Regions from separate parts of the Rhizobium sp. CB3090 genome, predicted to be linked through region 2. Evidence: predicted binding sites of a transcription regulator. Region 2 holds the regulator's gene; the other holds the start of a gene.
The links. Region 2 encodes HrcA, which represses chaperone genes, less so after heat shock. Its sites were predicted from a motif close to GTTAGCACTCNCNNNNNGNGAGTGCTAAC; they were not measured.
Positions count from the first base shown of each region.

Region 1: a site for HrcA is predicted at 1,873-1,901, ahead of groES (co-chaperone GroES). Genes of this name have one in related genera too.

Region 1 covers NZ_CP121662.1:365,233-381,141, forward strand. Annotated here, with positions in the region: gene groL (chaperonin GroEL) at 1-1,442, opposite strand, end outside; gene groES (co-chaperone GroES) at 1,517-1,813, opposite strand; gene QA646_RS01785 (TIGR01459 family HAD-type hydrolase) at 2,186-3,034, shown strand; gene QA646_RS01790 (bifunctional riboflavin kinase/FAD synthetase) at 3,049-4,032, shown strand; gene QA646_RS01795 (DUF3311 domain-containing protein) at 4,169-4,366, shown strand; gene QA646_RS01800 (sodium:solute symporter family protein) at 4,356-5,831, shown strand; gene ileS (isoleucine--tRNA ligase) at 6,128-9,010, shown strand; gene QA646_RS01810 (hypothetical protein) at 9,145-9,777, shown strand; gene QA646_RS01815 (nucleoside deaminase) at 9,875-10,333, opposite strand; gene QA646_RS01820 (pseudouridine synthase) at 10,406-12,337, shown strand; gene rsmD (16S rRNA (guanine(966)-N(2))-methyltransferase RsmD) at 12,344-12,910, shown strand; gene QA646_RS01830 (patatin-like phospholipase family protein) at 12,929-13,801, shown strand; gene QA646_RS01835 (monovalent cation:proton antiporter-2 (CPA2) family protein) at 13,798-15,615, opposite strand; gene QA646_RS01840 (TldD/PmbA family protein) at 15,765-15,909, shown strand, end outside.
Region 2 covers NZ_CP121662.1:1,986-17,894, reverse strand. Annotated here, with positions in the region: gene QA646_RS00105 (LapA family protein) at 1-252, opposite strand, end outside; gene QA646_RS00100 (integration host factor subunit beta) at 423-728, opposite strand; gene sppA (signal peptide peptidase SppA) at 755-1,711, opposite strand; gene QA646_RS00090 (hypothetical protein) at 1,807-2,118, opposite strand; gene lptC (LPS export ABC transporter periplasmic protein LptC) at 2,038-2,724, shown strand; gene QA646_RS00080 (LptA/OstA family protein) at 2,721-3,383, shown strand; gene lptB (LPS export ABC transporter ATP-binding protein) at 3,421-4,209, shown strand; gene rpoN (RNA polymerase factor sigma-54) at 4,404-5,957, shown strand; gene raiA (ribosome-associated translation inhibitor RaiA) at 6,206-6,781, shown strand; gene ptsN (PTS IIA-like nitrogen regulatory protein PtsN) at 6,870-7,334, shown strand; gene grpE (nucleotide exchange factor GrpE) at 7,420-8,061, opposite strand; gene QA646_RS00050 (GFA family protein) at 8,281-8,715, shown strand; gene hrcA (heat-inducible transcriptional repressor HrcA) at 8,762-9,850, opposite strand; gene rph (ribonuclease PH) at 10,023-10,739, shown strand; gene QA646_RS00035 (VOC family protein) at 10,934-11,350, shown strand; gene rdgB (RdgB/HAM1 family non-canonical purine NTP pyrophosphatase) at 11,362-12,006, shown strand; gene hemW (radical SAM family heme chaperone HemW) at 12,043-13,218, shown strand; gene QA646_RS00020 (DMT family transporter) at 13,237-14,160, opposite strand; gene gcvA (transcriptional regulator GcvA) at 14,318-15,226, shown strand; gene QA646_RS00010 (saccharopine dehydrogenase C-terminal domain-containing protein) at 15,217-15,909, opposite strand, start outside.

The sequences.
Region 1 (15,909 bases), 360 kb from region 2:
TGAGCGTTGTAGCCGAAGTTGTCTTCGTTCTTGTCGAGGATCTTGCCGACAACGATGGAGGCTTCATCACCAGCGTTTTCAGCGATCTGGCGGCAAGGAGCCTGCAGAGCGCGACGGATGATGTTGATGCCGGCTTCCTGATCGTCGTTTTCACCCTTTGCAGAGATCTTGACGGAAGAACGCAGCAGAGCGGTGCCGCCGCCCGGTACGATGCCTTCCTGAACGGCAGCACGCGTCGCGTTGAGGGCGTCGTCGATGCGGTCCTTCTTTTCCTTCACTTCGACTTCCGTCGAGCCGCCGACGCGGATGACGGCAACGCCGCCAGCGAGCTTGGCAAGACGTTCCTGCAGCTTTTCGCGGTCGTAGTCGGAGGTGGTTTCTTCGATCTGAGCCTTGATCTGGGCAACGCGGCCTTCGATGTCGGACTTGGCGCCCGAACCGTCGACGATCGTGGTGTTTTCCTTGGAGATCGAGACCTTCTTGGCGCGGCCGAGCATGTCGAGGGTGACAGACTCAAGCTTGATGCCGAGATCTTCGGAGATGACAGTGCCGCCCGTCAGGATGGCGATGTCTTCCAGCATGGCCTTGCGGCGATCGCCGAAGCCCGGAGCCTTGACGGCAGCGATCTTGAGGCCACCGCGCAGCTTGTTGACGACGAGCGTTGCGAGAGCTTCGCCTTCGACGTCTTCAGCGATGATGAGGAGCGGCTTGCCGGTCTGAACGACAGCTTCGAGAACCGGGAGCATGGCCTGCAGGTTCGAGAGCTTCTTCTCGTGCAGGAGGATGAACGCGTCTTCGAGATCGGCGATCATCTTTTCCGGGTTGGTTACGAAGTAGGGGCTGAGGTAGCCACGGTCGAACTGCATGCCTTCGACGACTTCGAGTTCGGTTTCAGCCGTCTTGGCTTCTTCAACCGTGATGACGCCTTCGTTGCCGACCTTCTGCATGGCTTCAGCAATATCGAGACCGATCTGCTTTTCGCCGTTTGCCGAGATCGTGCCGACCTGTGCGACTTCTTCCGAGGTGTTGATCTTCTTGGCCTTGGCCTGGAGATCCTTGACGACTTCAGCAACGGCGAGATCGATGCCGCGCTTCAGGTCCATCGGGTTCATGCCGGCAGCAACGGCCTTGGCGCCTTCGCGAACGATGGCCTGGGCAAGAACGGTTGCGGTCGTGGTGCCGTCGCCGGCGATGTCGTTGGTCTTCGAAGCAACTTCGCGGACCATCTGGGCGCCCATGTTTTCGAACTTGTCTTCGAGTTCGATTTCCTTGGCGACGGTGACGCCGTCCTTGGTGATGCGCGGAGCGCCGAAGGATTTGTCGATAACGACGTTACGACCCTTCGGGCCAAGCGTTACCTTCACTGCGTCAGCGAGGATATCGACGCCACGAAGCATCTTTTCGCGGGCGCTGCGGCCGAATTTTACTTCTTTAGCTGCCATGTTTGAAACTCCTGAATTCGCGTTGTCCGGGTTTATGGCCCGTCAGCTTTATCGGAAAAGGGAAACCGGCCGGATTAGCCGATGATGCCCATGATGTCGGCTTCCTTCATGATCAGAAGGTCTTCGCCATTGAGCTTGACTTCGGTGCCGGACCACTTGCCGAACAGCACGCGATCGCCAACCTTGACGTCGAGTGCTACGACCTTGCCGGATTCATCGCGGGCGCCAGAGCCGACGGCGACGATTTCGCCTTCCTGCGGCTTTTCCTTAGCGGTGTCCGGAATGATGATGCCACCCTTGGTCTTTTCTTCCGACTCGACGCGACGAACGACGACACGGTCATGAAGGGGGCGGAAATTGGTGCTTGCCATTGTCTAATCCCTCGATCAAATGACATTCACGGATCAGCGGGGGATCCGTATGGGCTCTTGTTAGCACTCTGCTTCAGCGAGTGCTAGCGGACGGTGATTTAGGGGTGGCTTCTGGGCGAGTCAAGAACAGCACTGTGAATTTTTTGCAGCGCTGCCCGGCTTGTTTGCGGATGATTAACGGCGCAAGCCAATTCTGTTTCATATCTCATTGTGAAAACGCCGTTCTTTTTTTGGTCCGCTGAGCCGAAAATCTGCCTTTTGCCCCAGCTTGCCGTCTGGGCCGTGTGCAATGCAAAAACCTGCGCACCGCTCTTGTAATTTGCTGGCCGGTTTGCAATGTCAGCCCGTGATTTCTTTGACCACGAGGACTGCATGGGCAAGCGTATCGAAAGCTTCCGCGAGATCGGCAAACTTTATGACGTTGCGCTCTGTGACGTCTGGGGTGTGCTGCACAACGGCGTCTCCGTTTACAAGGACGCGCCGGTTGCGCTGGAAGCTGCACGCGCAGAAGGACTGACGGTCGTCCTTATCACCAATTCTCCCCGCGTGGCGCCGAAGGTTGTCCAGCAGCTCCGGGAGATCGGCGTCCCCGACAGCGCCTATGACCGCATCGTCACCTCTGGCGATGTTACCCGCCGCCTGATTGCCGAGGGCCCGAAAAAGGTATTTCTGCTCGGTCCCGAGCGCGACATCGCCATCATCGAAGGGCTGGATGTCGTGCGCGTCGAGGCCGAAGAAGCCGAAAGCATCGTCTGCACCGGCTTTTTCGATGATGAAACCGAGACACCCGACGATTACACCGACATGCTGAAGGCCTGGGCGGCCCGTAATGTGCCGCTGATCTGCGCCAATCCCGATCTCGTCGTCGAGCGTGGCCACCGTATGATCCCCTGCGCCGGCGCCATGGCCGCTTATTACGATCGGCTCGGCGGCGAGACGCGGATCGCCGGCAAGCCGCACCAGCCGATCTACGATGCCTCGATTGCTGCTGCCCGCGAAGCGCGCGGCGAATTCCCTTTGTCGCGCGTTGTCGCGATCGGTGACGGCATACCGACCGATGTGCGCGGCGCGCTCGATTACGGCCTCGATCTTCTTTATATAAGCCATGGCATTCATGCTCGCGAATATGCCGTCGACGGTCACACCGACGAGGCAGCGCTTGGCGCCTTTCTGGCGCGCGAACAGGCGTCGCCAAAGTGGTGGATGCCGCGCCTTGTCTGAGGGGAGTGGTACCGATGACCGTTTTCCATCGCAATGAAACCCGTGAACCGCTGCCGGACAATCTCAAAGGCGGCGTCATTGCCATCGGTAATTTCGACGGCGTGCATCGCGGCCATCAATCCGTGCTCGATCGCGCGCTGGAGATCGCAAGGGAGCGCGGCGTGCCGGCACTGGTGCTGACCTTCGAGCCGCATCCGCGAACCGTCTTCAAGCCCGATCAGCCGGTTTTCCGTCTGACACCGGCCCCGCTGAAGGCGCGCCTGCTGGAGGCGATCGGCTTCAATGCCGTCATCGAATATCCCTTCGACCGGGCCTTTTCGCAGCGTTCCGCCGACGAATTCGTCCATTCGATTCTGATCGACTGGCTGCATGCGTCGGAAGTCGTCACCGGCTTCAATTTCCATTTCGGTCATGATCGCCAGGGCGGTCCGGCCTTCCTGATGAATGCCGGCAGTAAAAACGGTTTCGGCGTCACGCTGATCGATGCTTACCGCGATGAAAATGCCGAGGTGGTCTCGTCAAGCCGTATCCGGGAGCTGCTTGCGGAAGGCGAGGTGGCGGAGGTCGCTGGTCTGCTCGGCTATCGCTACACGGTAGAGGCAGAAGTCATCGGTGGCGAAAAACTCGGCCGCTCGCTCGGTTTCCCGACAGCCAATATGCGCTTGCCACCTGAGGCGCAGTTAAAGGCCGGCATCTACGCCGTGCGCTTCCGCGCCGCCGACGGTGTCATTCGCGATGCCGTCGCCAGCTATGGCCGGCGCCCGACGGTGACCGACAATGGGGTGCCTCTGCTCGAAACCTTCGTTTTCGACTTCAGCGGCGACCTCTATGGCCAGATCTGCTCCGTCTCCTTCTTCGGCTATCTCCGGCCCGAACTGAAGTTCGACGGCCTGGATCCGCTGGTCGCCCAGATCAGGAAGGACGAAGAGGAGGCGAGGGCGCTGCTCGCCGGCGTCCGCCCCCTCGGGGATATCGATCGCTTCATCGCCTTTTCTTGATGTTGCTCAAAGGATTGCAGGCCGAAAACCTGCCGCACCGCAACATCTTTGTGCCTTGAGCCGACCACCGGCTGCGCTAGTTCCTATGGGGAACGAGGTGCGGATTGCCGCGCCAAATCTCCGAAAGGCGCTCAAAATGGATAAAGGTTTTGGAACAGTGGCCTGCTGGCTGCTCGTCATTCCCTATATCGGCTTGCTCTGGGTCCCCTTCTACAACAGCCATGACCCGGTCGTCCTGGGTTTTCCCTTCTTTTATTGGTATCAGCTCGCCTGGGTGCCGATCACCGCTTTCCTGACCTGGATCGCCTATCGGAGCATGCGCCATGACGACTGAGACCGACACGTCCGCACTCGCGGTCTTCATCTTCTTTTTCGCGCTCGTCACCGTCATGGGTTTTGTCGCCGCGCGCTGGCGCCGGCCGAAGACTCTAGCCCGTATCGATGAATGGGGCCTCGGAGGACGTACTTTCGGGACCTGGATCACCTGGTTCCTGGTCGGCGGCGACTTTTACACCGCCTATACGGTGATCGCCGTTCCCGCACTTGTCTACACAGTCGGCGCCTACGGCTTCTTCGCTCTTCCTTATACGATTATCGTCTATCCCTTCGTCTTCATCGTGATGCCGGTTCTCTGGAAGCGAGCCAAGGACAATGGCTATGTCACGGCGGGCGATGTCGTGCATGGTCAATATGGTTCGCGCGCACTCGAATTGGCGGTGGCGATCACCGGCGTCATTGCCACCATGCCCTATATCGCGCTGCAGCTCGTCGGTATGACCACGGTCTTCAAAGCCCTAGGGCTTCATGGCGAGGTCCCGCTCGCCGTTGCTTTCATCATCCTGGCGCTCTACACCTATTCGGCTGGCTTGCGCGCGCCAGCCTTGATCGCCTTCGTCAAGGACATCATGATCTACATCGTCGTGATTGCTGCCGTCGCCCTCATCCCAGCGAAGCTGGGTGGCTATGCCAATGTGTTCGCCGCAGCCGATGCCGCCTTCCAGGCCAAGGGGTCAGGTGGTCTGCTGCTCGCCGGCAACCAGTATGTCGCCTATGCGACCCTGGCGCTCGGCTCGGCGCTTGCCGCCTTCATGTACCCGCATACGCTGACCGGCATTTTCGCCTCCAACAGCGGCCAGACGATCCGCAAGAATGCCGTCTTGCTGCCCGCCTATACGCTGCTGCTCGGCCTTCTCGCCCTGCTCGGTTATATGGGCCATGCCGCCGGCCTGAAACTCGATAGCCCTAATGATGTCGTGCCGGCCTTGTTCAAGACGCTGTTTGCGGGCTGGTTTGCCGGCTTCGCCTATGCAGCCATCGCGATCGGCGCGCTGGTCCCCGCCGCCGTGATGAGTATCGGTGCCTCCAATCTCTTCACACGCAATTTCTGGAGGGCCTATGTCAACACTGAGGTCAGCGAAGAAGGTGAGGCCAAGGTCGCAAAGGTAACGTCGCTCATCGTCAAGATCGGCGCGTTGCTGGTTATCATCTTCCTGCCGACGCAGTTTGCACTCGACCTGCAATTGCTGGGCGGCATCTGGATTATGCAAACGCTGCCGGCTCTGGTCTTCGGTCTCTATTCCAACTGGTTCCGCACGCCGGGCCTGCTCGCCGGCTGGTTCGTCGGCTTCTTTGGCGGCACTTATCTCGTCTGGATCAACGGGCTGAAGCCGCTGCAGGCGCTCAGCCTCGGCGGAGCGCCGTTTACGGTTTACATCGGCCTTTTGGCGCTCATCGCCAACATCGTCGTGGCGGTGATCGTGAACGCCGTCACGCCGGCACGGGCAGCCACAGAGGTCTGATTGGGCCGGCGCCGATTGGCCGCAGGCGGAAACGTCGGCGGCTTTTCTATGCCTTGCGGCGGCTGATCCCTCTTTCTTTCCACACAAAAAGCGCCTATGAACCGCCAACCATGACCCAATTTCGGCTGAGCCCATCGATACGAATTATTGGCCCGGCCTTCCGCGCGCTGTAAGCTGCCGGAAGGTCCGGGTTTTGGGCGCCTGTTCCCGAGGCGCTTTCCGCCGCCGAAAAATCCCCATATGGCTGCGCCTTTCCGGCGCAAAACGCCCGAAACGCCGAGGCAATTGTCAGAACAATGACCGATACCGCTGAAAAGATCGACTATTCGAAAACCCTTTACCTGCCCGAGACCGACTTCCCGATGCGCGCCGGCTTGCCGCAGAAGGAGCCGGAGCTGGTCAAACGCTGGCAGGAAATGGACCTTTATAAGAAGCTGCGCGCTTCGGCCGCCGGGCGCGAAAAATTCGTACTGCACGACGGCCCGCCCTATGCCAACGGCAACATCCATATCGGCCACGCGCTCAACAAGATCCTGAAGGACGTCATCACCCGCTCGTTCCAGATGCGCGGCTATGACAGCAATTACGTTCCGGGCTGGGACTGCCACGGTCTGCCGATCGAGTGGAAGATCGAGGAAAAGTACCGCGAGAAGGGCAAGAACAAGGACGAGGTTCCGGTCAACGAATTCCGCCAGGAATGCCGTGACTTCGCCGCCGGCTGGATCAAGATCCAGTCCGAGGAGTTCAGGCGCCTCGGTATCACGGGCGATTTCGACAATCCCTATCTGACGATGAACTTCCATGCGGAATCTCGCATTGCCGGCGAACTCCTGAAGATCGCTCGCAGCGGCCAGCTCTATCGCGGCTCCAAGCCGATCATGTGGTCGGTGGTCGAACGCACGGCGCTCGCGGAAGCCGAAGTCGAATACGCCGATGTCGAGAGCGACACGATTTGGGTGAAGTTCCCCGTCGTCGAAGGTCCCGCTGCACTTGCCGGTGCTTTCGTCGTCATCTGGACCACGACACCCTGGACGATCCCCGGCAACCGGGCGATCTCCTATTCTTCCCGGGTGTCCTACGGCCTTTATGAAGTGACGGAAGCTGCCAATGATTTCGGCCCGCGTCCGGGCGAAAAGCTGATCTTTGCCGACAATCTTGCCGAGGAATCCTTCGCCAAGGCGAAGCTGCAGTTCAAGCGCCTGCGCGACGTCGCCGCCGACGAACTCGGCGCAAGCATCTGCGCCCATCCGTTGGCTTCGCTCGGCTACGACTTCAAAGTTCCGCTGCTCGACGGCGATCACGTGACCGACGATGCTGGCACTGGCTTCGTGCACACCGCTCCCAGCCATGGCCGTGAGGACTTTGACGCCTGGACGAGCCATGCCCGCCAGATTGAAGCGCGTGGGATCTCCACGCGCATCCCGTTCCCGGTCGATGATGCTGGCTTCTACACCGCCGATGCCCCCGGCTTCGAGGGCGGTCGCGTCATGGACGACAACGGCAAAAAGGGCAATGCCAACGAGCTGGTCACCAAGGCCCTGATTGAGACGAACACGCTTTTCGCGCGCGGACGGCTGAAGCATTCCTATCCGCATTCCTGGCGCTCGAAGAAGCCGGTCATCTTCCGCAACACGCCGCAATGGTTCGTCTATATGGACAAGGACCTTGCCGACGGCACGACGCTGCGCTCGCGCGCCCTGAAGGCGATCGACGACACGCGCTTCGTGCCATCAGCCGGCCAGAACCGCCTGCGCGCCATGATCGAGCAGCGCCCGGATTGGGTTCTGTCGCGCCAACGCGCCTGGGGCGTGCCGATCTGCATCTTCGTGGACGAGGAAGGTCAGATCCTGCAGGATGACGGCGTCGATGCCCGTATCCTCGAAGCGTTCGAACAGGAAGGTGCTGATGCCTGGTTCGCCGAAGGTGCGCGCGAGCGCTTCCTTCGTGAAAAGGCCAACGAGCCTTGGACGCAGGTCATGGACATCCTTGACGTCTGGTTCGACTCGGGCTCGACCCACACCTTCACGCTGGAAGACCGTCCGGACCTGAAATGGCCGGCTGACCTTTATCTCGAGGGCTCGGACCAGCATCGCGGCTGGTTCCATTCGTCGCTGCTCGAAAGCGCCGCAACGCGCGGCCGCGCGCCTTACGACACCGTTCTCACGCATGGTTTCACCATGGACGAGAAGGGCGAGAAGATGTCGAAGTCCAAGGGCAATGTCACCTCACCGCAGGAGGTGATGAAGGATGCAGGCGCCGACATCCTGCGCTTGTGGGTCATGACGTCGGATTATGCCGAGGACCTGCGCGTCGGCAAGACGATCATCCAGACCAACATCGATGCCTATCGCAAGCTGCGCAACACGATCCGCTGGATGCTCGGCACGCTTGCGCATGACAAGGGCGAAGTCATCGCCCCTGCCGATATGCCGGAGCTGGAGCAGCTCATGCTGCATCGTCTTGCAGAGCTCGATGAGCTGGTGCGCGAAAGCTACGACGCTTTCGACTTCAAGCGCATCGCCCGCGCCCTCATCGATTTTTCGAATGTCGAGCTTTCGGCTTTCTATTTCGATGTCCGCAAGGATGCTCTTTATTGCGACGCACCGTCGAGCCTGCGCCGCCGTGCAGCACTTGCCGTCATCCGCACGATCTTCGATTGCATGGTGACATGGCTGGCGCCAATGCTGCCGTTCACGACGGAAGAAGCGTGGCTGTCGCGCAACCCACAGGCGGTCTCGGTGCATCTCGAACAGTTCGTCACCGTTCCCGGCGAATGGAAGAACGAGGCGCTGGCTGAGAAGTGGAGAAAGATCCGCGCAGTGCGCAGCGTCGTCACCGGCGCGCTGGAAATCGAGCGCAAGGACAAGCGCATCGGATCCTCGCTGGAGGCCGCGCCCGTCGTCTATATCGCCGATCCGGAGCTGCTGAAGGTGCTGGAAGGTCAGGATTTCGCGGAGATCTGCATCACCTCCGATATCACCATCAATGGCGGCGAAGGCCCCGCGGATGCGTTCCGCCTGGATGACGCCGCCAAGGTCAGCGTCGTGCCGAAGCTGGCCGAAGGCCGCAAGTGTGCCCGCTCCTGGCGCATCACCACCGACGTTGGTTCCGACCCGGAATATCCCGATGTTTCGGCGCGCGATGCGGCCGCATTGCGCGAGTTGATGGCTGTCAACTGAAGAAAATTACCGGATGAATTGCCTTCGAGGCATTCATCCGGTAAAAGCTGCCTGAAAATGGCCCGATTTTTGCGGCAGTTGCCGTGCAATGGGGTTCTGCGATAGTTGTACCGGCTTGGCTGGGAAGGGTATTCATGAGAGCGATGCATAGGGTTCGTGTCGGCGTCAGCTTGGCGGCACTCGTGATTGGCTGCGGTCTGATGTCCGGCTGCATGAGCAGCCCGCGCTACGGCACGGACAAGACCGCCGGCGAGCAGCTCTTCGACGACATCAGCGACATCGCATCCGTTTCGGCCGCCACGCCGAAGGACAAGGGTGTGAAATATCCGAACCGCCCGGGCCTGGTGCTTCCTGCCGAAAAGGACAGGGACAACCTGACGGCACCGCAGCAGTCGCTCGCCAGCAAGGATAATCCGGCCTGGCTGGAATCGCCGGAAGATTCGCGCAAGCGCCTGGCGGAGGAAGCCGATCAGAACAAAAACAATGTCAACTATCGCTCGCCGCTCGCTCAGGCCGACAGCGGCCGTAACCGCGTGAGCGAGGCGCAGCAGACCGCCGCCTATCGCGCCGCGCGCCAGGATCAGGCCGGCACCTATGTCGATCAGCGCCGCTACCTGATCGACCCGCCGCAGCAATACCGTCAGGTCTCCGATGAGGCTGCATTGAATGATCTCGGCACGCCCGAGAGCAAGAAGGAAAAGCAGCGCAAGAAGGATGCCGAGGCCGCGCAGCAGTCCAACAGCAGTTGGTGGAAGCCCTTCCAGTAAGATTTTTCTAGAGCAGCTCCAGGAAAAGTGCGAAGCGGTTTTTCGTCCGGAATGCGTAAAAACAAAGAGATAGAGCGGCCGCAAAAACCGCCGCTTTTTAGTCTTCCACACGCTTTTGCTGGAAAAATTCCCTGAGAATGTCGGCAGCATTCCGTTCGGCCATGCCCGAATAGACGTCCGGCGCATGGTGGCAGGTTGGCTGGCGATAGAAGCGCACGCCGTTATCTACCCCGCCGCCCTTCGGATCCTCCGCGCCGTAATAAAGCCGGCGGATGCGGGCAAACGAGATGGCGGCCGCGCACATGGTACACGGCTCCAGCGTCACGTAGAGATCGGCACCCGTCAGCCGCTCCCGGCCGAGTGCCTCGCAAGCCATGCGGATTACGGCGATTTCGGCATGTGCGGTGACGTCGTTGAGTTCACGGGTGCGGTTGCCGGCCATGGCGACAACGGCATTGTCGAGCACGAGGACGGCTCCGATCGGCACTTCACCGCGCGCGCCGGCGCTTCGCGCTTCGGCAAGCGCCAGCTCCATGAAGTGATTTGTATTCACCATTTAAGATTTTCCACTTAACCGCGGAGGCGTGACCTGATAGGAACACGCCTTAAAAATTCAGGCAAACAACAAATGACAATGAATGACAAGCCCAAGCGGCCTGGGTCCAAACCCTTTACCCGCGATGCCAAGACGAAGCCGGCGAAAACACGCGACGACGCCAAGCCGATGAAGGCCGCGCCTGCCAAAGTGGCGGCAGAGGCCGAAGGCGGCGATGGAAAGGCTGAGCGCATTTCCAAGGTGATGGCGCGCGCAGGCGTGGCGTCGCGCCGCGACATCGAGCGCATGATCATGGACGGCCGCGTGACGCTGAACGGCGTTCTGCTGGATACGCCGGTCGTCAACGTGACGCTCGCCGACAAAATCGAAGTGGATGGCGTGCCGATCCGCGGCATCGAGCGCACGCGCCTGTGGCTCTACCACAAGCCGGCCGGCCTGGTGACCACCAACGCCGATCCGGAAGGCCGCCCGACCGTTTTCGATAATCTGCCGGAAGAGCTGCCGCGCGTCATGTCGATTGGTCGTCTCGACATCAACACCGAAGGCTTGCTGCTGCTGACCAATGACGGTGGTCTTGCCCGCGTGCTGGAACTGCCGACCACCGGCTGGCTGCGCCGCTATCGCGTGCGTGCCCACGGCGAGATCGATCAGGAAGCGCTCGACAAGCTGAAGGAAGGCATTGCCGTCGACGGCGTGCTCTACGGCTCGATTGAGGCGACGCTCGACCGCACGCAGGGGGCCAACGTCTGGATCACCATGGGCCTGCGCGAAGGCAAGAACCGCGAAATCAAGAACGTGCTCGGCGCGCTCGGCCTCGAAGTCAACCGCCTGATCCGTATTTCCTACGGCCCGTTCCAGCTCGGCGAACTGCCGGAGGGCCGGGTGCTGGAAGTGCGCGGCCGCACATTGCGCGATCAGCTCGGCCCCCGTCTGGTGGAGGACGCCAAGGCGAATTTCGATGCGCCGCTTTACAATATTTCGGCTGCTGCCGAGGATGAGGCAGACGCCAAGCCGGCCCGCGCTGCGAAAGAGGAACGTCCGCGCCGCGAGCGGCCTGAGGATAAGCGTGAGCGCGCTTTAAGCCGTCTCGACACCAAGCGGGAGGACCGCCGTGAAGGTGGCCGCCGTGCGGATGATCGTCGCGAAGGCTCGCGTCATGGGGAGGATGACCGTCCGAAGCGGCAGCCGCTCGCCCCGCGCCGCAGCGCCAATGTCTGGATGGCGCCCGGCGCCCGTCCGCTTGGCGAAAAGGCAGCGCTGAAGGCCGCCAAGAATGCGAAAACCGCCGCCAAACGCGGCGAGATCGAGCGCCCGCAACGCAGCGGTTTCGACCGCCCGGACGAAGGCCCGCGCGTTCGGATCAACCGCGTCGACGAGGGTGACGGCGAATGGATCCGCTCGAGCGAAGTCGCGCCGCGCAAATCGCGTGGTGATGATGAAGGTTTTGACCGCAAGCGCTCCCGTGATGATCGTCCGCGTGGCGAACGACCTTTTGGCGATAAACCCAGCGGCGACCGTCCGCGCGGCGAGCGTGGTTCGCGGTCGGAGGGCGGTGACCGTCCCCGTACGAAATCCTTCCATGGCGAAGCCCGCTCCGAGCGTCCTCGCGGTGATCGCCCCTTCGGCGATCGTCCGCCGCGTGGTGACCGGCCTTTCAGAGACAAGCCCCGTGGCGATCGTCGGCCGCGCGCCGAGGGAGACGAGCGTCCGCGCACCAGATCCTTCGATGGCGAGCAGCGTTCCGAACGCCCTCGCAATGATCGTCCGCAAGGCGAACGTTCTTACGGTGACCGTCCGGCGGGCAAGCCTTTCGGCAAGAAGTCGGGTGGAGGAAAGTCCTTTGGCGGCAAGCCAGGCGGAAAGCCCGGCGGTGCACGCGGCTTCTCAGGTAAGCCCGGTGGCGCAGGTCGTCCCTCTGGCGGCCCTGGTCGTGGCGGTCCCAGCCGAGGCGGCCCGAATCGTGGCGGCTCCGGCAGGGGCGGCCCCAAGGGCGGAAAGGGTTGACGCGCGGTGCGGATCGTCGGCGGTGAATTTCGCGGTCGGCCGCTTGCGGTGCCGAAGTCGAACGACATTCGTCCGACGGCGGACCGCACGCGCGAGAGCCTGTTCAACATATTGAGCCATGCCTATCCGGAGGCCATCGACGGCACGCGGATGATGGATGTCTTTGCCGGCACCGGCGCGGTCGGGCTCGAAGCTGCTTCGCGCGGCTGCCGCCATGTGCTTTTCGTCGAAAGCAGCGTCGAGGGCCGTGGCCTGCTCTGGGAAAACATCGATGCGCTTGGCCTGCACGGCCGCACGCGCATGCTAAGGCGCGACGCCACCGATCTCGGCAGCGTCGGCAATCTGGAGCCTTTCGATTTTCTCTTCGCCGATCCGCCCTATGGCAAGGGTCTGGGCGAGAAGGCCTTTGCGGCTGCCGCTGCCGGCGGCTGGCTGGTGCCGGGAGCCTTGGCCATCCTCGAGGAACGCGCTGACGTCACAGTTGCAGTCGCGCCGGATTTTCTCTTCCTCGAGCAGCGGACTTTCGGCGACAGCAAAATGCATTTCTTCCGTTATCAGCCGCAGCAAGCCTAGCGGCGGAGGGCGAGAGACATGGGCGACTACGCCGATTTTGTTGGGAGCGATTATCCGCTCGCGACATCCAGCACGCCGAGCGTCGCAGTCGCAGTCGCCTTCGGCTGCGGCGGTGCCCGTGGACTTGCCCATATCCATATCATCGAAGCATTGGATGAGCTCGGCATTCGGCCGGTGGCGATCGCCGGCGCTTCCATCGGCTCGATCATGGGCGCCGCGATGGCTGCCGGCATGAGCGGCGCGGAGATCCGCGACTATACGCTTGCCACGGTCGGCAACCGCCCGGCTGTGCTCAACAAGATCTGGAGCCTGCGGCCCCCGAACATGCGCAGCTTTCGGATTGGTCAGTTCAATCTCGAACGCATTCTGCGCGCTTTCTTGCCCTCCACCTTTCCGGAGGATTTCTCCGAACTGCATATTCCGTTGAAGGTGGTGACGACGGATTATTACGATCAGGCTGAGGTCGTCACCGAAAAAGGCGAGCTGTTTCCGGTGCTGGCCGCCTCCGCCGCGATCCCCGCCGTCTTTATGCCGGTCAAGGTCGGTGAACGCGTCATGATCGATGGCGGCATTATGAATCCGGTTCCCTATGAACATCTGGCCGGTCTCGCCGATATCATCATCGGTATTGATGTCGTAGGCGGACCGGAAGGCGACGGCACCCATATCCCGAACCGCATCGAGAGCCTGTTCGGAGCCGGCCAACTGACGATGCAGTCCAACATCGCGTTGAAGCTGCGGCTGCTTGCGCCGCAGATCTTCCTGCGGCCGTCAATCGGCCGCACCGGCGTACTCGATTTCCTGAAGGCTCGCGACATTCTTGCGATGTCGGCCGGCGTCAAGGACGAACTCAAATTTGCGCTCGACCGGGTGATGACCGCGAAGAATTAAACCCGCTCCGGCTCCTCCGCAGGCATGGAGAGATCATCGTCGTCGCTGAAAACATCGGCGCTGCGCTTCGGTTTGACCAGCGGTTCCGGCTTGACAGGCCGTGAATAGAGCATGTCGCGTCCAGCCTGCAATCCTTCGCTCACCTGCAGCACCAGCCGCTGCTCGTCGCGCTTGCGGATATCCTCGCCGATCTCGAAGGCTTCCGACTCGCTGACACCGAGCGCTTCCAGCGTGCGGCGGCCGAAGAGCAGGCCGGATTCCAGCGTTTCGCGCAGCTCGTAATCGACACCCTTGTTGCGCAGCGCGATCGAGTGAACACGGTCGTAGGAGCGGACGAAGATGCGGGCGTGCGGATAGTCCGTCTGTACCAGCTCGACGATCCGGTCTGTGATTTCGCGCTGATGCGTGCTGACCACGACGAGCTTGGCCCTGTCGATGCCCGCCGAACGCAATACGTCCTTGCGGGTGCCGTCGCCGAAATAGATGCGGAAGCCGAAGTTGGAGGCTTGGCGGATGCGGTCGGCGGAAAAGTCGATGACAGTGACGTCGCGGCCGCCGGCAAGCAGGATCTGTGCGGCGATCTGGCCGAAACGCGAGAAGCCGATCATCAGAACGTCGGACCCGGCGCCCTCGAAATCCTCGTCCAACTCCTCATGCGCATCGCCGGTCAGCATGCGCTTCGAAAGCGCCGCACCCAGCGGCGTCAGCGCCATGGAGAGCGTCACGATCGCGATCAGCAGCGAGGCCGTGCTGGCGGAGAAGAGCCCGCCGCCGGCGCTGGCAGCGCTGAACAGCACGAAGCCGAATTCACCGCCCTGGGGAAGCAGGCAGGCGATGCGAATGGCGTCGTTGTGCGAGGAGCCGGTCACGCGGCAAAGCGCATAGATGATGACGCCCTTGATGACCATCACAACGGGTACGGCGAGCACGATCAGCAGCCAATTGTCGGCAATGACATCCAATTTCAGCGACAGGCCGACAGCGATGAAGAAAATGGCGAGCAGCACGCCGCGGAATGGCTCGATATCCGCCTCAAGCTCATGGCGATAGGAGGATTCAGCGAGCATCACGCCGGAGAGAAAGGCGCCCATTGCCATCGAGAGGCCGGCGAGCTGCATTAGCGTTGCCGATCCCATGACGACGAACAGAGCGGCCGCAATCATCGCCTCGCGCGCGCCGGTTCGGGCGATGACTTGGAATAGCGGCGTCAACAGGTAACGTCCGGCAATGATCATCGCGGCGACCGCGCCCACTGCAATGGCAAGATCCAGGATAGGATTGGAAGCTTGCGTCGGTCCGCCAAGGACGGTGACGAGCGCAAGCAGCGGCACGATCGCCAGATCCTGCAGCAGCAGCATGGAGAAGGAACGCTGACCATATTTCGTGTTAACATCACCCTCCTGCTCGAGGATCTGCATGGCAAAGGCGGTGGAGGACAGCGCCAGGCCGAAGCCGACGATGATGCTGCCGCGCCAGCCGGTAATGTTTGCAAGATAAGCGGCAAGTGTCAGTGCCAGTCCGCTCAGGATCACCTGCGCCGTGCCGAGGCCGAAAATATCGCGTCGCATCTGCCACAGACGCGATGGTTTCAGCTCCAGGCCGATGATGAACAGCAGGAAGACGACGCCGAGTTCGGCGACGGCAAACACGGATTCACCGTCACCAATGCCGTGCAGCACAGGACCGATGACGACGCCGGCGGCAAGGTAGCCCAGCACGGTGCCGAGCCCCAGTTTCTTGAAGATCGGCGCCGTGACGACAGCGCCTCCGAGCAGCATCAGGGTTTCGGTAAAGAGGGCATTTGGCGCGGACATCGTCTGTTTCTTTCTGTGCGCAGGCGGTGTTGCAGCGCATAGTCATCGGAAACAACCATGCGTGAAGACATTCGGACAAGAATCGGCGTGGCCGCCCTTGATGCTTTATGTAGTGCACAATAAATGGAACGCGAAGGAAAGGCCAAATCATGTCTTCAGAAATCGATTCCGCCACTCTGCTTTCCCGCGCCAGCCAATTGATAGACCTCGCCCGGAAAGCCGGTGCGGATGCGGCCGATGCCGTCGTCGTGCGCTCGCGGGCGCAATCCGTCAGCGTCCGCCTCGGCAAGGTCG
Region 2 (15,909 bases):
GCGCGATTGGCTCCTAGCAAGCTTGCGGTGTTTGCCCTGATTGAACCAGGTAACCGCCGCGCCGACCAGCATGCCGATGATCAACGCGACAAACAGCAGCACGAACAGCGGCGCGCTCAGCGACAGCACCTGATCCTCGGGCCTGAACGGATTGAGCGCCAGCGTGACGGACTGGCGGTTCGCGACGCAGAAGATGATGAGGATAATGCCGAGCGGCAGCAATATCAGCAGGTTGATGATCTTCTTGGTCATTGCGAACGCTCCTTTGTCCAGGCGCATCCGTGCAATGCACTCCTATCGCCTATAGCCGCAGAATAAGACAGACCGGGCCAAGTTCAAGTGCCACCCGGTCACGGCGCAGTCATGTCCACCGGGCATGTCCACCGGGGACGTTCGCGAAGAGTATCCGCCAAAAACGATGATTAATTGTCGTCTTCTTCGTCGCCGGCGCCGGGATTCAGGCGCTCACGCAGCTCCTTGCCAGTCTTGAAGAAGGGAACCCATTTTTCCTCGACGAACACCGTATCGCCCGTACGCGGGTTGCGACCGGAGCGCGAGGGCCGGTTCTTGACGGAAAAAGCGCCGAAACCGCGTAGTTCAACGCGATTTCCCGCAGCGAGCGCATCGGTGATCTCGTCGAGGACAGCGTTGACGATATTTTCGACATCGCGGTGGTAGAGATGCGGGTTACGTGCCGCCACAATCTGCACCAATTCCGACTTAATCACGGTTGCCCCCTTAAATCATTGATTTATCAATTAGCTGCACCCTGCCAAACAGAAAGCAGGCCGTCAAGAAACAACTTCTCTGTCATAATTTTCTGGAGATCCTCTCCCTTCATAAAATCATCATAACCGAGACGATTTAGCAACCAAGAAGCGGCGCTCGGCCAAAAGAAGGATGAGGTTTTGTCCTCTGCCTTCCAATCGACGATCGGCAAGTCCTTTTTGACCTTGCGCGTGTCGAGATAGGCGCGGATTTCGTCTTCGCCGCCGAGGGTGTCGATCAGCTTGTTCTGCAATGCCTGCCGGCCGGTGAAGATGCTGCCATCCGCGAGCTTCAGCACCTCGTCGCGCGGCAATTTGCGACGGTCGGCGACGAGATCGACGAACCAGCCATAGCTGTCCATGACCATGTTGCGGATCATCGCCTTGGCCTCTTCGCTCGCCGGATGGAATGGCGATGGCTCGGCCTTCAGCGGCGCCGACTTGATTTCGTCCAGCGAGAGGCCAAGCTTGTCGAGCAGCTCTTTCGCCTGCGGATACTGAAAGATGACGCCGATCGAGCCGGTGATCGACGTGTCGCCGGCGACAATGTCATCACCCGCCGTCGCGATCATGTAGCCGGCAGACGCTGCTACGGTGCGGATATCGGAGACCACGGGCTTCTTCGCGGCAACGGCACGAATGGCCTTAAAGATACGTTCGCCGCCATAGGTCGTGCCGCCGGTCGATGAAATCGAGACGATCAACGCCTTGACCTGATCATTGTCCTGGATCTTCTTCAGCCGCTCCAAAAGCTCGGTGTCATCCAGGATAAGGCCGGAAATTTTGACGCGGGCGATCTGCGGTCCGCGTATGGAGGGTAGATCGCCGGCCGCGAAACGATAAAGCGCAAAGCCCAGCGCCACCAGGAGAAGAACGGCAATGACGCGCCAAAAGCCAAGCTTGCGGCGCAATTGCCGCCGATCTGCGATTGCAGAACTGTCCATAACGCCTTATCTCTCCCTTTGTCATGAATCGGATACACAACGAACCGGATATACCAACATCTTGAAACGGGCATAATCCTTCGCGAAAATCCACTTCAATTTTCGAGATTGTGTCCAGGCTTTCCATGAAGCGTTTCGTCAGATAGGGCGATAACCGACGGACGAAACGGCAGCGTATTATATTTTTTCGCTAAAATTGCTTGTTGCAGAAAAAAATCCATATTGGCAAGCCAATGCAATAATGCGAAACGATCTGCCAGGCTTGTTGGCACAGTCTGGCATGACTTGAACGTGTTTTTCCGGATCAGAGAAGACGGACCTGTTGCATGCTCAAAACTATCGAGACCTCCGGCCAGGCGATCGGCTCCGCGCCAGAAAGAAACGCGTATAAGGACGCGATCTTTCATTCTGCGCGCGTGAGAAAGCTGAAGATCCTGCTTCCTGTGGCTGCGTTGATCGTCTCGCTGATCTTCATCGCGGTTTCGGTCGTGCGCGCATATCTGCCGGAGAACATTCAGATCGAGGGCGCCAGGATCGAAGACGGCAAGGTCGTGATGGAGCGTCCCGCCATCGCCGGCCGCAACAAGGACGGCATCAATTATTCCATGCTCGCCGAAAAGGCGCTGCAGGATATCAAGAATCCCAATATGATCACGCTCAAGACCATCAAGGCCTCCATGCCGGTCAACAGCCAGGTGATTGCGCACGTAACGGCCCAAAGCGCGGATTTCGATCGCCAGGCCGACACGCTGAAGCTCACCGCACCCTTTACCATTCTGATGGACAACGGCCTGCGCGCAGAGTTCAGGACGGCCTTCCTCGACGTGAAGAAGGGTGACCTCTCCAGCCAGGATCAGGTTGCAATCTACAGAGGGGGCATGTCGGTTGTTGCACAGTCGCTCAAGATGACGGATAAGGGGAGCGTAATCGAATTCGACGGGCAGGTTCAGATGCATATCGAACCAGCCGGACTCCATAATTCAGCTAGCGAGCAACAGCCGGGCGGTTCATGACAAACGATTGGCGACATTCTCTTTTCAACTCTGGACTGCGCAAGGCAGGCCTTCTCTGCGCCTTTAGCGCACTTGCAATTTTTGCGGCGACAGAAGCGGGCGCCCAGGCAACGACGAGCAACATGCCTGGCCTGAAGCTTTCCAAGGATCAGCCGATCCAGATCGAAAGCGACAAGCTGGAGATTCATGATGCGGAAAGCCAGGCGGTCTTTACCGGCAACGTCAAGGTCGTTCAGGGCACCACGACGATGCAGGCGGGCAAGATGACGGTCTTCTACAAGAAGAAGCAGCCTGCCGATGCCAATGCCAAGCCGGCAACCGAAAATCCGGTCGCAACCGCCGCCAAGCAGCAAAACCAGTCGCTGGTCTCGGGCAATGCCGATATCGACCACATTCTGGTCACCGACAAAGTCTATCTCGTTTCAGGCACGCAGACGGCGACGGCGGATGACGGCTCTTTCGACATGGCCAACCAGCTTGCCATTCTCAAGGGCCAGAAGGTCGTGCTGACCGACGGGCCGAACGTATTCACCGGCTGTCAGCTCACCGTGCATATGGCCACGGGTGAAGCGCAATTGGATGCCTGTGGGGGTCGCGTCCAGATTCAGCTCGATCCGAAATCGCAGCAAGTACAGCAGCAACAGCAAAAAAAGAACTGATCCCGGTCTTCTCGTGACGATATCGACCACACCCACCTTGCCCGGCGCGTCCGGATCGAGCACTGCGGCATCCGGCACGGCGGCCGCGGACAAAGCGCGTTATCAGGGCACCCTGATTGCGCGCGGCCTCACCAAGACCTACCGCACGCGGCGCGTCGTCAACGGCGTCTCGCTGGTCGTGCGGCGTGGCGAGGCCGTTGGCCTGCTCGGACCGAACGGTGCCGGCAAGACGACATGCTTCTATATGATCACCGGACTGGTGCCGGTCGATGAGGGCACGATCGAGATCGACGGCAACAACGTCACCTCGATGCCGATGTACCGCCGCGCTCGCCTGGGCGTCGGCTATCTGCCGCAGGAGGCCTCGATCTTTCGCGGCCTGACGGTGGAAGAGAACATCCGCGCCGTGCTCGAAGTCCATGAAAAGGACAAGAAGAAGCGCGAGCGGAAGATCGACGAGCTGCTCGAGGAATTCCACATCCGCAATCTGCGCACGGTGCCGGCGATCGCCCTCTCCGGCGGCGAGCGGCGGCGTCTGGAAATTGCCCGCGCACTGGCGACCGACCCGACCTTTATGCTGCTCGACGAGCCTTTTGCGGGCGTCGATCCGATCTCGGTCGCGGACATCCAGAATCTCGTGCATCATCTGACGGCGCGCGGCATCGGCGTGCTGATCACCGATCACAACGTCCGCGAGACGCTCGGCCTCATCGACCGCGCCTATATCATCCATGCCGGCGAGGTGCTGACCCATGGCAGGGCCAACGACATCGTCAGCAATCCGGAAGTGCGTAAGCTCTACCTCGGTGACAATTTCAGCCTTTAAAAAGCTGCGGTTGAACCGGGGCGCTCCCCTGCCTTACCGGAGAGCGTAGCACTCCGGAAATTCACCATCCCGTGACAGTTCCGCTTGACCAAACCCAATAAAAAAGCAATTTTTGGGCCAGTTGGAATTTTGCGGATTTTTCATAGCGAAGAACGCGGATTCCCGAAGAGAGGAAGGGGAGTTTCGCGTCCGCCATGGCATTATCGGCCAATCTTTTCCTGCGCCAAAGCCAAAGCCTGGTGATGACACCGCAACTGATGCAATCCATCCAGTTGCTGCAGATGACGCATTTCGAGCTCACCCAATTCATTGCTCAGGAAGTCGAAAAAAATCCGCTGCTCGAATTTACGTCAAATGACGAGGATATAGGCAGCGGTGGTGACCGCGAGGCGAAGGACGAAAGATTCGAGGCGGCGGATGAAAGCCATGGCGACGATGACCGTCATAACGGCGATCTCGCCAGCGACTGGTACGAGAGCGAAAATACCGGCCATGCCGACCGACTGAGCGATGAGCTCGATACCAATTTCAGCAATGTCTTTCCCGATGACGGCAGCCCGCAGCGTGCGGATGCGCCGGAGCTGCTCAGCCAGTGGAAATCCATGCCCGGCGGCGAAGCTGGCGAAAGCTACGACCTCGACGATTTCGTCGCCGGCCAGATTTCGCTGCGCGACCACCTGAACGAACAGATCCCCTTTTCCCTGCCCAGCATGGCCGACCGGCTGATTGCCCAGCATCTTGTCGACCAGCTCGACGATGCCGGCTATCTGCAGGCCGATTTGAATGACACCGCGGAGCGCCTCGGCGCCGCCGTTGCGGATGTCGAGCGCGTGCTCGGCGCATTGCAATTGCTCGACCCTCCCGGCGTCTTTGCCCGTTCTCTTAGCGAATGCCTGGCGATCCAGCTCCGCCAAAAGGACCGTTTCGATCCCGCCATGGAACGGCTGATCCACAACCTCGAACTTCTTGCCCGGCGCGATTTCGCCACGTTGAAGCGGCTCTGCGGCGTCGACGAGGAAGATCTGCTCGACATGATGGCGGAGATCCGCCAGTTGAACCCGAAGCCGGGCAGCGGCTTCGAGACCGGCATATCCGAGGCGATCATGCCCGATATCGTGGTGCGGCCGTCCTCCGACGGTGGCTGGCTGGTGGAGCTCAATCCGGATACGCTGCCGCGCGTCCTGGTCAGCCAGTCCTATTTCGCCTCCGTCTCAAAGACGAGCCAGGATCACGCTTTTCTGTCGGAATGTCTGCAGAATGCCAATTGGCTGACGCGCAGCCTCGATCAGCGCGCCAAGACGATCATGAAGGTGGCAAGCGAGATCGTCCGGCAGCAGGATGCCTTTCTCGTGCACGGTGTCGATCATCTGCGGCCGCTCAATCTGAAGACCGTGGCTGATGCCATCAAGATGCATGAGTCGACCGTCAGCCGCGTGACCTCGAACAAATACATGCTGACACCGCGCGGCCTGTTCGAGCTCAAATACTTCTTCACCGTCTCGATCGGCGCTGTCGAGGGCGGCGACAGCCATTCGGCCGAGGCCGTGCGTCACAAGATTCGCCTGCTGATCTCGCAGGAGAGCCCGGAGGCCGTGCTCTCCGACGACGACATCGTCGATACGCTAAAGAAGGGCGGCATCGAGCTTGCTCGTCGTACAGTTGCAAAATACCGTGAAGCGATGAACATCCCCTCCTCGGTACAGCGCCGCCGGGAGAAGCGCGCGCTGGCGAAGGTAGCCGCCTTTTAGCAATTGCCGGTCTCAACCGCAGACTGCGGGTCTCCTGACAGATCCTTAAGATTCTGTTGACTTTCCGATATGGCGGAGCTAGAAGCCCGCCGCAATCGGTGCAGGACATCACTGCCATGAACTTATCCCCACCATCCCCAGGGCGCCTGACAAACGCAATTTGTCTTTGACTGCGTGAAGTGCTTGGATGAGCTTGAGGCTTGGCGTAAACTGGCGCGCCCAATAACCGCTACAAGAAGGGAAACTCCATGAGTGTGCGTGTCTCCGGGAAACATATGGAAATTGGTGACTCCTTCCGCCAAAGGATTGAAGACCAGATCGGTATGGCCGTGACGAAATACTTCGACGGAGGGTATTCCGGCCAAGTGACGGTCCAGAAATCCAGTTCCCGCTTCGCAGCCGACTGCAAACTTCATCTCGACAGTGGCGTCGTCCTGCATGCTGCCGGAGAGGCGATGGACCCGCAATTGGCGTTCGACGCTGCCTCAGAGCGCATTGAAAAGCGCCTGCGCCGCTACAAACGCAAGCTCAAGGATCATCAGGCCGGCAACCACACGAATGGCCTCGCCGAAGTCGCCTATACCGTCATGGACGGTGTTCCGGACGACGACGACGAAGTCCCAGCCGATTTCGCGCCGGCGATCGTCGCCGAAAGCACGAAACAGCTAAAGACCATGTCGGTCGCGACCGCCGTGATGGCGCTCGACATGACCGACGAGCCGCTGCTGCTTTTCCGCAGCCCCGGCAAGGAACATTTGAATATCGTTTACCGTCGCCAGGACGGCAACATTGGCTGGATCGACGCAGCCAATATCAAGGGCTGAGAAAAGAAGATGAGCGACGGCCCCGCGCTGTATCAGCCGGCCGCCGCTCCTCCGTCATCGGATCTCGGCGACACGAAGGATAAAGAGAATGGCATTGGCAGATTTGCTGCACCAAGATGCGATCATCCCCGCCTTGAGGGCAAATTCCAAAAAACAATTGCTTCAGGAGCTGGCAGCCAAAGCCTCCAAATTGACCGGACTGCCCGAGCGCGAGATTTTCGACGTCGTGCTGCAGCGGGAGCGTCTGGGCTCTACCGGCGTCGGCAATGGCATCGCCATTCCGCACGGCAAGCTCACCAGCATCAAATCCATCATTGGTATTTTCGCGCGCCTGGAAGCGCCCGTCGACTTTGAAGCGCTGGACGACCAGCCTGTCGATCTCGTCTTCCTGCTGCTCGCCCCCGAGGGCGCCGGCGCTGATCATCTGAAAGCGCTGTCGCGCATTGCCCGCGTGTTGCGCGACCAGGATCTTGTCGCCAAGCTGCGCGCCACCGATTCCGCCTCGGCGATCTATGCCTTCCTCAATGAAGAGCAGGCGTCCAACGCGGCCTGACAGACCGACGCGGGCTTAAACGCTGATAAAAAGAAGAGCCGGATGACGAGGTCATCCGGCTCTTCTTTTAAGCACGATTTGCAGATCAGGCGTCTTTTTCGTCGAACGGGCTGTTGGCGCCCGGTTCGGAAATCTCGGCAACCTTCGGACCGCCCTTGGCAACGCCGACCATGGCCGGGCGCAGAACACGCTCACCGATGACGAAACCGGCCTGCACCACCTGCACGACGGTATTGTTCGGCACTTCAGCGTTCGGCACTTCGAACATCGCCTGATGGAAATTGGGATCGAACTTCTGGCCGACCGGCTCGATCTGGCGGACACCGTGGCGCTCCAAGGCCGACAGCATGGAGCGTTCGGTCATTTCCACGCCTTCGATCAGCGTCTTCAGGCCGGCATCGGCTTCGGCACGGGCTTCAGCCGGAATGGCTTCCAGCGTGCGGCGCAGATTGTCCGCCACGGCGAGCATGTCGCGGGCGAAGCTGGCGACGGAATAGGACTTGGCGTCCTTCACATCGCGCTCGGTGCGACGGCGCAAGTTGTCCATTTCGGCGGCAAGGCGCAGATAGCGGTCACGCAGATCGCTATTTTCGGCCTTAAGCAGCTCGACCGGATCCGGCTGCGAAGGCTGGGCCGCATCCGCGGTTTCCACAGCCTCTTGCGCAAAGTCCGCGGGATTGTCAGTCGCCGTGGCGTCAGGTCCGGTTTTCGTTGTTTCGTCGATCATGACGGTCTCCGAATTGCTTTGTCTTTTGAATGAGCCCGATATCGAGGTTTGGCCGGAAAAAATCAAGGCTTTGTCGCGAAGAACAGGCATTTCCCGGCAATCCGGTCCTATTTGCCCGAATACCAATCGGGTGAAAAGCCTCCCCCGTTGGAGCTTCTACTATGGAAGACCCTTTCCGGGTATAGTCGGGGCCGTTTCAACGCGACATGAGGTGCGTCCATGTCCAGCAGCCAGTCCCATTCGGGCAAATGTTTCTGCGGCGCGGTGGAAATCGCAGTCAGTGGCGAGCCGGTGGCGATGGGTTATTGCCATTGCGACTCCTGCCGGGAGTGGTCGGCGGGGCCGGTCAATGCTTTCTCGCTCTGGCCGCCGGACGCCGTGCATATCACCAAGGGGGCCGACCACATCGGCAGCTACCAGAGAAGCGCAAAAAGCCTGCGCAAATGGTGCAGGATTTGCGGCGGCCATCTGTTGACCGAACATCCCCTGTGGGGCGTAACCGATGTCTACGCCGCCATCATTCCAACTCTCGACTTTCAGCCGATGCTTCATGTCAACTACGAGAACACCGTGCTGCACCTGAGGGACGGTCTGCCGAAACAAAAGGACATGCCGGCGGAGATGGGCGGATCGGGAACCCTGCTACCCGACTGAAACGAACTTAGACATTCAAAGGATGCCCGCTCTCCAGAGGCTTTCGTCACATCCCTGGCCGCGACAGCCTGGAAATCAGTTGGGCGGTATAGTCCACCATGGGCACGATGCGGGCATAATTCAGCCGTGTCGGCCCGATGACGCCGACGGCGCCGACGATACGGTCGTCGTCATCGCGATAAGGCGCAACGATCAGTGACGAGCCGGAGAGCGAAAAGAGCTTATTTTCCGAGCCGATAAAGATGCGCACGCCCGGCCCGCTTTCGGCCAGATTCAGGATCTCGATCAGGCTATCCTTCTTTTCGAGATCGTCGAACAACAGGCGCAGGCGATCCAGATCTTCAGCACCGCCCACTTCGGCCAATAGATTGGCGCGGCCGCGCACGATAAGCTGCGTCGGTTTGCCGTCATCTCCGTCGCCGGACCAGACGGCGATCCCGCGTTCGACGAGTTCATGTGACAGGATGTCGAGTTCCTGGCGCACACTCTCTTTCAACGTCTGCAACTGACGGCGCAGCTCCGGCAGTGTCTGGCCGGTCATATGGGCATTGAGGAAATTCGCCGCTTCCGTGAGCTGCGAGGAGGTAACGCCGGCCGGCAGTTCGATGATGCGGTTTTCCACCTGATCGTGATCGCCGACGAGCACGGCCAGCGCCTTGGTGGGCTCCAGGCGGATGAATTCGACATGCTTCAGCACCGGGTCGCTCTTCGAAGTGATCACCAGTCCGGCGCCGCGCGAAATACCCGAAAGCATGCGGCTCGCCTCGGTCATGACAGATTCCATCGGCTGGTCGCGATTGCTGCCGCGCACCTGACGATCGATGGTGGCGCGGTCTTCCGCAGAGAGATCGCCGACCTGCATGAAAGCGTCGACGAAGAACCGTAAGCCCACCTGCGTCGGCAGCCGGCCAGCGCTGATATGCGGTGAATAGATGAGACCGAGCTCTTCCAGATCGCTCATGACGTTGCGCACGGAGGCCGGCGAAAGAGACATGGGCAGCAAGCGCGAGAGATTGCGCGAGCCGAGCGGTTCGCCATTTTCAAGATAGCCTTCAACGATACGGCGGAAGATTTCCTTCGAGCGTTCGTCCAGCGCTGCAATGGCATCCGAAACCGACGATGTCGTGAACCCCATTTCGCTGTCAAATCCGTTCTGTTGAGCCTTGGTCAAAATATAATCATTCAGTTAGCAATGGCAAAAGGGAAAAATGCCAACGCTGCCACGACAAGGCCCTTCGGCCTGCTTTTCCTTTGCAAAAGCCGCCAGTGGATCGTAGAAGCGGTCAATAAACTTTCAGGAGAGCAGAATGCGGCCTTCAGGCAGAAAAACCGACCAGATGCGCAAAGTGTCATTTGAGCGCAATTTTTCCAAGCACGCGGAAGGCTCTTGCCTGGTCAAATTCGGCGACACCCATGTGCTCTGCACGGCGAGTCTGGAAGAAAAAACGCCGCCATGGCTGCGCAACAGCGGCAAGGGTTGGATCACCGCCGAATACGGCATGTTGCCGCGTGCCACCGGCGAGCGCATGAAGCGCGAAGCCGCTGCCGGCAAGCAGGGCGGCCGCACGCAGGAGATACAACGCCTCATCGGCCGCTCGCTGCGCGCTGTCGTCGACCTGCAGGCGCTGGGCGAGCGCCAGATTACACTCGACTGCGACGTCATCCAGGCCGATGGTGGCACCCGCACGGCCTCGATCACCGGCGCCTGGATCGCCCTCTACGACTGCCTGAAGTGGATGGAAAGCCGCAATATGATCAAGACGGACCGTGTCCTGAAGGATCATATCGCCGCCGTTTCCTGCGGCATCTTCGCCAGCCAACCGGTGATCGATCTCGACTATCTCGAGGATTCATCCGCCGAGACCGACGCCAATTTCGTCATGACCGGCGCCGGCGGCATTGTCGAAATCCAAGGCACGGCCGAAGGCACGCCTTTCAGCGAAGAAGAATTCACAACCCTGATGCACCTCGCCAAGAACGGCATTGCCGAGCTGGTGGAGCTGCAGAAGCAGGCGATTGCCTGAGGATATTGGAAAATGCGCATCGTGCGGCTTGCTTCTATATCCGCTCTCAAAACTTCTCCTGGCGATGATGGCGGTCGGGACAGGAGACGCGGCGGATACACCTTCGCCCCAACGGGGAGAAGGCCGCGCATAGCGCGGGTTGAGGAGGCGTTGCACCGTAAGGCTGTTTGGCAGCTCCCCGAGGGGAGAAGGTCATGACCCAGCCCCATATCGAAAGTATCCTCGAAACCGCGCTTTATGCGGACGATCTCGATGCGGCTGAGGCTTTCTATGGCGGCATTCTCGGACTGCAGAAGATCTCGCGCGGCGGCAACCGCCATGTTTTCTATCGCTGCGGGCCGGGCGTGCTGCTGATCTTCAATAGCGCGGAAACCGTCAAGCCGCATGAACCGGGCGCCCTGCCCGTGCCGCCGCATGGTACGAAAGGCCATGGTCACGTCTGCTTCCGTGTCAGCGGCAACGACATCGAAGCCATGGCGCAAAAGCTGAAGGCTGCCGGGGTCGATATCGAAGCCGATTTTCACTGGCCGAGTGGCGGCCGCTCGATCTATTTCCGCGACCCGGCCGGCAACAGCCTGGAATGCGCCGAAACCAGCATCTGGGGCATCTGACAGGACAGGATATGCGCAAGCTCGATACCAAGACCATCGTCGTCGCCAGCCACAATGCCGGCAAGATCCAGGAAATTCGAGACCTGATCGGCCCACTCGGTTTTGCTGCCAAGTCTGCCGCCGATCTCAATTTCATCGAGCCGGACGAGACCGGCACGACTTTTGAGGAAAATGCCGCGATCAAGGCGCTCGCGTCTGCGCATGCCTCCGGTCTGCCAGCGCTATCGGACGATTCCGGCCTGGTGATCGATGCGCTTGGCGGCGATCCCGGCGTCTATACGGCCAATTGGGCGGAAAAGCCTGACGGTACGCGCGACTTCGCAATGGCAATGCAGAAGGTCGAGACTGCGTTGGAAAAGGCCGGCGCCACCTCGCCGGAGAGCCGCACGGCGCGTTTCGTCAGTGTTCTCTGCCTTGCCTGGCCGGACGGGCATACCGAGTTTTTCCGCGGCGAAGTCGAGGGCACCGTCGTCTGGCCGCCGCGCGGCACCCAGGGCTTCGGCTACGATCCGGTCTTCCAGCCCGAGGGGTATGACACCACCTTCGGCGAGATGAGCGCCGGACAAAAGCATGGCTGGAAGCATGGCGATCAGCAGGCTCTCTCGCATCGCGCCCGCGCCTTCAAGACCTTTGTCGAAACCTGCCTGGAGGCATAAGCTAACCCCGTGGAAATCGTAGATACCCAGGACCTGATGCGCGGGGCGCAATTGCTACCGGATACCGGCGAACCCGGTTTCGGCGTCTATGTGCATTGGCCCTTTTGCGCGGCCAAGTGTCCCTACTGCGATTTCAACAGCCACGTCCGCCATCAACCGGTCGATCAGGAACGTTTCGCAGCCGCCTTTCTGAAAGAGATGGCGACGATGCGGGCAATCAGCGGCCCCAAGACTGTGACCAGCATCTTTCTCGGCGGCGGCACGCCGTCACTGATGAAGCCGGAGACGGTTGCCACGATCCTCGACGGCATTGCCCGGACCTGGCATGTGCCTGACGGTATCGAGATCACCATGGAGGCCAATCCGTCGAGTGTCGAGGCCGAGCGCTTTCGCGGCTATCGTGCGGCAGGCGTCAATCGCGTTTCCATGGGCGTGCAGGCGCTGAACGACCGCGACCTGAAGTTTCTCGGCCGTCTTCATGACGTCGCCGATGCGCTGAAGGCGATCAAGCTGGCGCGCGAAATCTTTCCGCGCATGTCCTTCGACCTCATCTATGCCCGCCCGAACCAGACCGTCGAGGAATGGGAGCGAGAACTGAAGGAGGCGATCTCCTACGCCGTCGATCACCTCTCGCTCTATCAATTGACCATCGAAGAAGGCACACCCTTCTATGGGCTTCACAAGGCCGGCAAACTGATCGTGCCGGATGGCGACCAATCGGCGCTGCTCTATGAGGCAACGCAGGAGATCACCGAGCGCGAAGGCATGCCGGCCTATGAGGTTTCCAACCACGCGCGCCCCGGCGCGGAGAGCCGCCACAATCTCACCTATTGGCGCTATGGCGACTATGCCGGCATCGGCCCCGGTGCCCACGGCCGGCTGACCCAGGGCCCGAAGAAACTGGCGACGTCCACCGAGCGAAAGCCGGAAAGCTGGCTGGAGCTGGTCGAGCGCGACGGCCACGGCGTCCTCGATCAGGAAATGCTCGGCTTCGACGAGCAGGCCGACGAGTTGTTGCTGATGGGCCTGCGCCTGAAAGAAGGGATCGATCTCGTGCGCTGGCAGCAGCTCTCCGGCAGGGAGCCTGATCCGAAGCGCGAGCAGCTCTTGCTGGAGCATGGCTTCATTGAGCGTCTCGGCAATTCCCGCCTGCGCTGTACACCGGCGGGCATGCTGATCCTCGATTCCGTGGTCGCCGATCTGGCGTGCTGAAAAGGCGAAAGGTGCATCCTATTCCGCCGCTACGCTTCGTCTCCTGAAAGCGAGTAATCGCCCGTCGATCGCCGCAAGGCCGACCGCAATCATCGCCATGCCGATAAAGTGCTTCGGCTGCAATTGTTCGCCGAGAATTAGCGCGCCGAGCAGTATGGCACTCACGGGAATAAGGAAGGTGACCAACATCAGATTGGTGGCGCCTGCCGTCGCCAGGATGCGGAAAAACAGGACATAGGCAATCGCGGTCGAGAGGATCGCCAGGCCGGCCAGTGCCACTAAGGTTTCCGTCGCGGGCATGCTGAGCGTCCAAGGGTGGTCTATCAGAAGCGCAACCGGCAACAGCAGGATGGTCGAGGCCGTCACCTGTCCGGCGGCGGGGATGATGGGCGCAAGACCCATGTGACGGAAGCGGCGGCCGAAAATACCGGCGAGCGAATAGGAGAAGGCGGCGCCCAGCACGGCGAGCTGGGCCAGCACATTCGAACCGAGGCTGCTCAGCACCGACGGGCCGATCATCAGTGCGACGCCGGCAAAACCGACGATAACGCCGATCAGGCGATTGCCGGTCATTTTCTCGTCCGTCGTCAGAAAGTGCGCCACCACGACGGCGAAGAGCGGTGTCGTTGCGTTGAGGATGGAGGCCAGACCACTGGCGATATGGGTCTGGCCCCAGACGATCAGCAGGAAGGGAATGACATTGTTGAGGACACCCATGCCGAAGAAGGCGGCCCAGGTCTGACGGTCACGCGGCATGGCCTGACCGGTTATCCGGACGATGATATGCAAGGCTATTGCCGCCAAGGCGACGCGCGCCGTAACGATGGTGAAGGGCGGCAGTTGGTGTACCAGGATGCCGTTGAACAGGAACGAGCCGCCCCAAAGGATCGACAATCCCAACAGCATGCCCCACTCCGCCGCGCCCATCGATTTCTGCGCCATGGCGATATCTCCCATTTTCCATTCTATGAGTTTGGCTCGATGCTGAGCGAAAATGCAGTTTCTTGTCAGCATTCGAGATTGATGGGATAATCCCGCAATCATTAGGCTCCTGCAAACGAGTCTTTTTCGTTCGATCGTTTAGCTGAACTCAATCATCATGGATCAACTGCCTTCCCTCTCGGCGCTGCGCGCCTTCGAAGCTTCGGCGCGTCATCTGAGCATGACAGTCGCCGCCAGGGAGCTGCATGTGACCCCTGGCGCGGTCAGTCTACAGGTACGCGATCTCGAAATCTCACTGGGCGCGCGGCTTTTCGACCGCCGGGCGCGCGGCCTCGCGCTGACGGCTGACGGCGCGGATTATTTCGCGACGCTGCGCACCGCCTTTCGCCTGGTGCGTGAGGCGACGGCGGCGCTGACGATGCGGGCGCGCGACACGGTGCTGACTGTTACATGCACCGCGGGCTTTGCCACGCACTGGCTGGTGCCGCGGCTGATACGTTTCGAACAGGCGCATCCCGAAATCGATCTCCGCATCAGCGCCTCGCACCGGATGATGGATTTCCAGCGCGACGGCATCGACATCGCCATCCGCCATGGGCTCGGCGGCTATGAGGGGCTGGCGAGCGAGCGATTGCTCGATGACGAATATGTGCCGGTCTGCACGCCTGAGATCGCGGTCTCTCTGGGTCCATCACCCACGGCCGACGCGTTGGCCGACCTGACGCTGATCCATGATGTCTACCGGCGCGACTGGCAGCTCTGGCTGCAGGCAGCCGGCGCAACCAAGGTCGACGCGACACGAGGGCCGATCTTCACCGACGGCACCGGCGCTTACCATGCCATGAAGGCAGGGCTCGGCATCGCGTTGATGCGGCGCTCTTTCGTCGAAAAGGAATTGGGCGACGGCACGGTTGCCGCGCCCTTTCCGATGGGGCTTGCGAGCACGCTGGCCTATCACCTGGTCTATCCGCCGACCGCGCTGGAACGGCCAGCCATCGCGGCCTTTCGCGCCTGGCTGTTTTCCGAGGTCTCACATACGCCGTCAGAGAAGCCGCATCATCCGTGATGCGTGATGCCGCCCTTGAACAGGCTGCCGGTCCGCGTTTCGAGGAAGGTGTCCAGCGGGATATGCTCCTGATGCAGGAAGCCGGTCGAGGGCAGACGGCCGGCACGCACCAGCTCGATGACGGCAACGACGGAGGCTGACGTGGTCCAGGAAATGGCGGTACGGATTTCGCCGGCGATTTCGATCGGATAGTAAGCGCGCACGAATTCCCGCCGGCGCAGATTGCCGTTGATCGCGCCTTCGGCGGAGACATGGACATAGACGACATCGTCGTCGACCGGCGGCTTCGCCTCGGTCAGGATCTCACCGGCAAGCTGGCGGCGGTCGCGCATCAGCAACTCATGGAAGAAGAAATTCATCAACTCCATGTGGCCGGGGTATCGCATGGTTTTATAATCGAGGTTTTCCACCCGGCCGAGCATGGTGCTGCACATGGTTCCGAGGCCGCCTGAGGTGGTAAAGGCTTCGAGTTTGACGCCGTTGACGTAGAGCGTCTCGTGCCATTCCATCGGCGAGACCAGCTTGCGCACACCGCCCTCGATGACTTCGCAATCGTTCAGATATTCGTTGACCACGCCCTCCGGCGACCAGTTGAAGGCATAACCCAACAGTCCGGTCGGATTCTGTGGCAAGGCACCGACGCGCATGCGGATCGAGCGGCAGCGATCGAAACCATCTGCGAG